DNA from 2 places in the Kribbella sp. NPDC051952 genome. Region 1 is predicted to be linked to the other one. Evidence: riboswitches for the same ligand, from Rfam matches in the RefSeq annotation. Region 1 holds a riboswitch; the other holds the start of a gene.
The links. A riboswitch is a leader RNA that binds a small molecule or an ion and turns the genes downstream of it on or off. The one in region 1 is predicted to bind thiamine pyrophosphate.

Region 1 (3,403 bases):
GTGGTTGGTCAACGACACGATGGGGAGTCCCGATTTTCTGACGCCGCGGCCTACCTCGCCGTTGACGCAGCTCGAGGATGAGCTGGAGATCATTGCGGCTGTTGATCGGGATACGTTCGAGCGGCAGGTGACGGCGGTCAATCAGGAGCTGCCCGACCAGCTGAGTGTGGCGCGGGTGGTTGAGGTGTTGCGCGAGTACTGGCAGGCGGTGATGGCGCCGTACTGGGATCGGATGCGGACGATTCTGTCGGCGGACATCAGTTATCGCGGGCACGTGCTGACCCAGCACGGGACCGGGGCGATGCTCAACGGGCTGGGGCCGGCGATCTCTTATGCGGACGGTCTGCTGCGGATCGATCGGGTGAGTGATCCGAGCCGAGAGGAGAAGGTGGACGGGCGGGGGCTGGTGCTGCAGCCGACGTTGTTCGGGCCGCATGCGGTGATTCCGTTCGACATCGGAGCTGAGCCGCTGCTGGGGTATCCGCCGCGTGGTCAGGCGCATTTGTGGTCGGTGGTCGAGCCGCCGTCGCGGGACGATCTGGCTCAATTGATCGGTACGCCGCGGGCGCACATCCTCACGTTGCTTACGCATCCTCGGACCACGACCGACCTGGCCGGGGAGTTGAAGGTCACGCCCTCGGCGGTTAGCCAGCATCTGCAGTTGCTTCGTCGTACTGGGTTGGTCGAGGCGCAGCGGACCGGGAAGCAGGTGCTCTATCGCCCGACCGAACTCGCGGCTCTCCTGACCGGATCTGACCCCGACTAAGGGCCTTTCCCATTCGGTGCAGGGTTGCCCGCCGGCGTACCGTTCGCAACCGGCACCGGCACATCCGGCGCAACGCCCGGAGCGGCGTGCGGGCCAGCGCCCGGAGCCGCCGCCGCGCCCGGAGCAACGTCCGGGGGCGGAGCCGCGTCCGGAGCACCATCTGGAGGATCTTCTGCGGCTGCCTCCTCTTCGGCTTTTCGGCGTAGCCACCAGACTCGGGCGAGTTTGGCGGATCCCAGGATCGCGGCGATGACGAGCGCGGTCACCACCCCCGGGAGATCGAGCAGCCCTCGGGCACGCTCGTACCAGGGCGCCTTCTTCTTGACCTCGACCTGGACCGTACGGTCGAAGGTGCGGTTGCTGAGTGGAAGGTCGTTCAGCTCCACCACCAGCGTCAGCCGGAGCGTCCGTGAACCATCGGCCTGCGGTGTCACCCGCCAGGTCCACTCGCTCACCCGGTCAATGAGCTGGAGCGGGTCGCTGAGCGGCTCGATGCCGAAACCGGAGCCGCGCAACTCGGCCCGCATGTAGGTGCCGACAGGCAGGTTCTCGATGACGACCGGGGCCTTGCCGGGCAGCGTTTTCAGGGACGGGGACACCGTCGCGGTGCCGCGCTGCACTCGCACCGTGACGTCGAAACCCTCGTCGACCCGAGCCTGAGCCGGCAGGTTGTAGGCAACCAGCCCCTGCTCGAGCTCGTCCTTCGCCGCCTGCTCGTACTTCTCCCGCGACGTCGGCTGCCGGGACGAAGCCGGACCCGTCGGCCGCACCGTCGGCATACTGCTCTGCGTCGGCTCTGGCGTTGTCACCGGATCGGTCGTCGTCGGACGGACCGTCGTCGGCGGACCGGTCGAGCCTGGGTCGGTCCCGGACAGGACAGTACTCAGCGCGACGACGACCACCGCGGCGGCAGCAACCACTCCACCTGCGGCGATCAGCAGGCTCCGTCTTCTGCCCCCGTGAGCCTGATCGTTCTTCCCCATGACAGCTCACCCTCCCCAATACACACGGTAGCGGTTTCCGGTGCTGGTGTAAGTGGCTGCGAGACGCATTAGTGTCGCCGGTCGGCGTGAGCTAGAGTCGAAACGCCGCGGGAGCTCGCAGGAGTGGGCTGAGAGGGTGACTACGCCGTCACCGACCGCTGAACCTGAATCGGGTAATTCCGGCGTAGGGAGGAAGCGATGGAAGAGTCTGTGTGGGTCAACGGTACGGCGACCGACGTCGCCGGGAAGTCCGTCGCGGAGTTGGTACGGGCGTTCTCCGACAAACAGACCGGGATCGCGGTCGCGGTCAATCAGAGCGTGCTGACCCGGGCCGAATGGGCTGCCACGACAGTGAAACCAGGCGATCGGGTCGAGATCGTCAGTGCGGTGCAGGGAGGCTGAGATGGACGATCCACTGGAGCTCGGCGGGCGGACGTACACGTCTCGCCTGATCATGGGGACGGGCGGTTCGGCCAACCTGGAAGTGATGGAGGAGGCATTGATTGCCTCCGGCACCCAATTGACCACGGTCGCGATGCGCCGGCTCGGCACGGGTCACGAGGGCTCGGTGCTCGACGTACTGAAGAAGCACAACATCGACGTACTGCCGAACACGGCCGGTTGTCACACTGCCGCCGAGGCGGTGCTGACGGCCAAACTCGCCCGCGAGGCGCTGGGCACGGACCTGATCAAGGTCGAGGTCGTGGCCGACGATCACCTGCTGCTGCCTGATCCGTTCGAGTTGCTCGATGCCGTGGAAGCCCTGGTGGCGGACGGATTCACCGTGCTGCCCTACACGAATGACGACCCGATCCTCGCGCGCCGGCTGGAGCAGGCGGGCTGTGCGGCGGTGATGCCGTTGGCGGCACCCATCGGTTCCGCCCTCGGCATCCGCAACCCCCACAACATCGCGCTGATCGCCGAGGCCGCGAACGTTCCGGTGATCGTTGACGCAGGCATCGGTACGGCGAGTGACGCGGCGCTGGCCATGGAGCTCGGGTGTGCCGCGGTCATGCTCGCCACTCCGGTGACGCGCGCCGAGAAGCCTGCCCTGATGGCCGCCGCGATGCGCGACGCCGTCTCCGCTGGACGGGCCGCCCGCCTGGCCGGACGAGTCCCCCGCCGCTGGCAGTCGGCCCACGCATCGTCACCGACGACAGGCCTACCGACGTCCTGAGTCACCGACGACGGGTCTACCGACGTCCTGAGTCACCGACGACGGGTCTACCGACGTCCTGAGTCACCGACGACGGGTCTACCGACGTCCTGAGTCAGCGAGCCGAGCCGCCTCGGAGGCATCCAGCGAACGATCCAGCAAGTACGCCGTGAGGGTCAGCGACAACTCCTGGTTGGGTTGAAGATCCAGCGGCTCGGACCAGGCCAGCGCCGGCCCGGCACCGACGTACCCGGTGGAGCGGACGAACCACGGCCGGATCTCGTCAGGCTGGACGAGCAGCAGCGTGGTGACCGCATCACCACGACGTTGAACGAACGCGAGCCACGGGCTCATCGAACCGTAGGCATCCTCGGCCGCGCTGAGCACGGTCGTGGATTCGGCGGACGGGAGTCGCCAGAAGATCCCGCCGTACCCGGCCTTCGGACGGCCTGTAGTGGCCGGGCTGTCGATGCGGACTGGCCCGTAGCGCGCGGTCAG
Region 2 (3,403 bases), on a different contig from region 1:
CGTGTCGCTCTACCGGAGCTACCTGGTCAACCACGAGGTCGGGCACGCGCTCGGCCATGGTCACTCGACCTGCACCACCGCGAAGACCCCCGCGCCGGTGATGATGCAGCAGACCAAGGGGCTGGCCGGTTGCCTTCCGAACGCGTGGCCGACCGTCAAAGCAACCTGAGGCCGTCCGGGAACTCCCGGACGCCCTCTAAGCTGAGACCGGACGGGAGGGAGTAGCGATGTCGTCACAGGATTTCCCGACGTACGGCCGGGGCGACGAGCCCGAGCAGTCCGGCGAGGAGCAGCACTACGCCCCGCCCACGCCGTACGGCGGTGGCACGTACGGAACCGGCCCGCACCCCAACCCGCAGCCGGGACCGTACGCCGACCCCCAGCCCTACGGCTCTCAGCCAGGACCGCCGCAAGCGCCTCCGCAAGGCCCGACCTATACGCAGCCGCCCAACTACCGTCCTGGCACCCCATACGGTCCCGCGACGCATCCACAGCAGCACGAGCTCCCGACATACGGGCGGGAAGAGCTAGTCGCGCCCCGCGACCCCCGCGCCGCCCGCGTAGTCGGTCTGGCCGCGCTGGTCGCCGGCATCTACGGTCTGCTCGTCGTGTCCGTCCAGCGCGTCGCACTCCGGGAGATCTCCCAAGCGCCCGGCTCACCGCTCAACCACCCGTTGCGTACGGACGTCCTCGACGCGATCGGCCAGCTCCTGCTGATCGTGGTCGGCGCGGCCGCACTGGTGATGTGGATCCGGGACGTCCTCGCCCGGCGCAAGGCAGGCCGTCAGCCCGACCCGGCCGAGTTCGGTGGGCTACTGCTGGTCGGAGTCTCGATCATCCCGATCCTGATCTGGATCATCATGGTCCTGTCCACCGGACTGGGTGCGATCGACGACTCGGTCGACCGGCTGCCGACGGCGTACGGCTGGGGCGGGATCGGCCTGCTGACCCTCGCGGCCGGACTGGCGCTGGGGTACCGCGAGCTGAAGCCCGAGGTCCGTAACCCGGTCGTCCAAGGTCCACCGGCCAAAGCGCCCTGGGAGTGAGCACACCTGTCGTTCTGGTCCCCGGCCTCGGACTCGGGCCGGAGTCCTACGCCAAAACGGTCGAGCACCTGACCACGCCGTACCACGTGATCACCCTGCCCGGGTACGGCGAACCCGCCGGAGCCCGCGAGGACCTCCACCCCGAAGCCCTGGGCGCGGCACTCGCGGAGAAGATCCGCGAGCGGTCGGTCCTGGTCGGCCACTCCGCCAGCTGCCAGATCGTGGTCGAGACCGCGGTCAACCACCCAGAGCTGGTGCACGCGCTCGTACTCGCGGCTCCCACCGGAGACATCCGGATGTCGAGCTGGGTGGACCGGACCGTGCGCTGGCTGGGCTCCGCCGTACCCGAGGTGCCCAAGCTGATCCGGGCCGTGACCCCGCAATACGCCCGTACGACGATTCCCGCGATCGCCCGCGCTGCGGAAGCGGCCCGGCACCACGACCTGGCCGCGATCATCACCCGGGTCCGGGTGCCGGTAGTCATCGTGCGCGGCAAGCACGACCTGATCTCCCCGGCCGAGTGGGTTCAGCGGCTCGCCGAGCTGAGCCACGGCGAGGCCCGCACCCTCGAAACCGGCTCCCACATGCCGATCCTGACGAACGGCCCCGAGGTCGCCGCGCTCATCCAGCGAGCAGCCACCATGCCGCCACCCACGTGACGCGCTATCGTTGACGCGCAAACAACCTTGCGGGAGCTCGCACCGAGATGCGCGGGCTGAGAGGGCGACAGCTGGGTCGCCGACCGCCTGAACCTGACCGGGTAATGCCGGCGTAGGGAGCGGGTCATCATGACCAGTACTGCTGTTCGTCCTGCCAGTCAGACCGAGGCGCCGCTCGTCCTCACCACGGATGCGCCCCGAACACTCGGATTCCTGGACCAGTTCACACTCTGGGGCAATTTCGGCATCTCACTGTTCGGCCCGGTCACGGGCGCGCTGGTGGCGGCGTACACGGGCTCGCTGTGGCAGGGACTCCTCGCAGTCGTCGTCGGCTGCGGAATGGGTGCCCTGGTGGTCGGCGGTGCCGCTGTGTTCGGGTCCCAGACCGGAGCGCCGGCGATGGCGAGCCTGCGTGGGATCTTCGGCCGGCGCGGTTCGATCGCGCCGACGGTGCTGAACATCGCGCAGAACGTCGGCTGGGCCACGATGGAGATCATCGTCATCTCCCAGGCCGCGGTGGCCGTGACGAGTGAGCGCTGGCGCTGGCTGTTCGTCGTACTGGCCGGGGTGATCGCCACGACGATGGCGGTCCGGCCGCTGGGCAGTGTGAAGGTGCTGCGGAAGTTCATGGTCTGGCTGGTGCTGATCGCATCGGTGTACCTGTTCGTGCAGGTGCTCAGCAAGCCGGTGCACGATCTGCCGCAGGACAGCGTGTTCGGCTTCTGGCCTGCGGTCGACCTGGCCGCCGCCGGGGTGGTCTCGTTCGCGCCGCTGGCCGCCGACTACACCCGGCACTCACGGACCAACAAGGCCGCGTTCGCGGGATCGTCGCTCGGCTACGGCATCGCCGCGATCGCCTACTACGCCATGGGCGTCTTCGCGGTCGCGACCCTGCAGACCAACAGCGAGGACGTGATCACCGCACTGGTCACTCTCCCGGCCGGCGCGTTCGCGCTGTTCGTTCTGCTCGTGGACGAGGTCGACGAGGCGTACGCGAACGTCTACTCGACCACGATGGCCGCACACAACCTGATCGGTCACGTCGACCGCCGGTGGATCTCGGTCGCGATCGGCGTGATCGCCACCGGTATCGCGCTGATGGTTGACCTGGGCAACTACACCCAGTTCCTCTACCTGATCGGCTCGGTCTTCGTCCCGCTGTTCGCGGTCGCGATCGCCGACTTCTTCCTGGTGAGCAAGATGAACTGGGACGTCTCGAGTACGGCGAGGTTCCGGTGGCAGCCCACAGTCGCCTGGCTGATCGGCTTCGTCGCCTACCAACTCGTCAACCCCGGCACCGTAGCCGGCTGGTCACCGTTCTGGACTGACGTCCAGCAGGCCCTGTTCAACCACCAGCCGGTGCCCGCCTGGCTGGGCGCGACCTACACCTCGATTGTCGTCTCGATGCTGGCCGCGGTGCTCCTCGGACGGGTCGGGCGCCGCCCCCTGGTCACTGACCCGGAGTAACCGGGATACTTTCGACCATGCTGAATTCCGCACTGCGCAGCCGGGCCGAGTACGCGGAACTGGGAGCCGACGGATTGGCCTCGAGGACGACGCCCGAGCGGGACGCGGCGACCGTGAAGGCTGTCGAGGAGCTGCTCGGCGAGCGCGAGTCGGTGCTCGACCTGTGCTGCGGGTACGGCCGGGTCGCCCTGCCGCTGGCCAAGGCCGGCAAGGTCGTCCGCGCACTCGACA

Region 2: another riboswitch for thiamine pyrophosphate. It lies ahead of AB0L70_RS03905 (cytosine permease); the one in region 1 lies ahead of thiS (sulfur carrier protein ThiS).

What each region holds. Positions count from the first base shown of each region.
Region 1 is NZ_JBFAXQ010000012.1:43,429-46,831, reverse strand. It holds gene AB0L70_RS22300 (DUF5937 family protein) at 1-766, shown strand, start outside; gene AB0L70_RS22295 (hypothetical protein) at 763-1,749, opposite strand; TPP riboswitch at 1,847-1,957, shown strand; gene thiS (sulfur carrier protein ThiS) at 1,948-2,151, shown strand; gene AB0L70_RS22285 (thiazole synthase) at 2,153-2,926, shown strand; gene AB0L70_RS22280 (DUF6807 family protein) at 3,005-3,403, opposite strand, start outside.
Region 2 is NZ_JBFAXQ010000001.1:795,378-798,780, forward strand. It holds gene AB0L70_RS03890 (DUF3152 domain-containing protein) at 1-169, shown strand, start outside; gene AB0L70_RS03895 (hypothetical protein) at 228-1,046, shown strand; gene AB0L70_RS03900 (alpha/beta hydrolase) at 1,043-1,705, shown strand; TPP riboswitch at 1,725-1,841, shown strand; gene AB0L70_RS03905 (cytosine permease) at 1,835-3,172, shown strand; gene AB0L70_RS03910 (methyltransferase domain-containing protein) at 3,190-3,403, shown strand, end outside.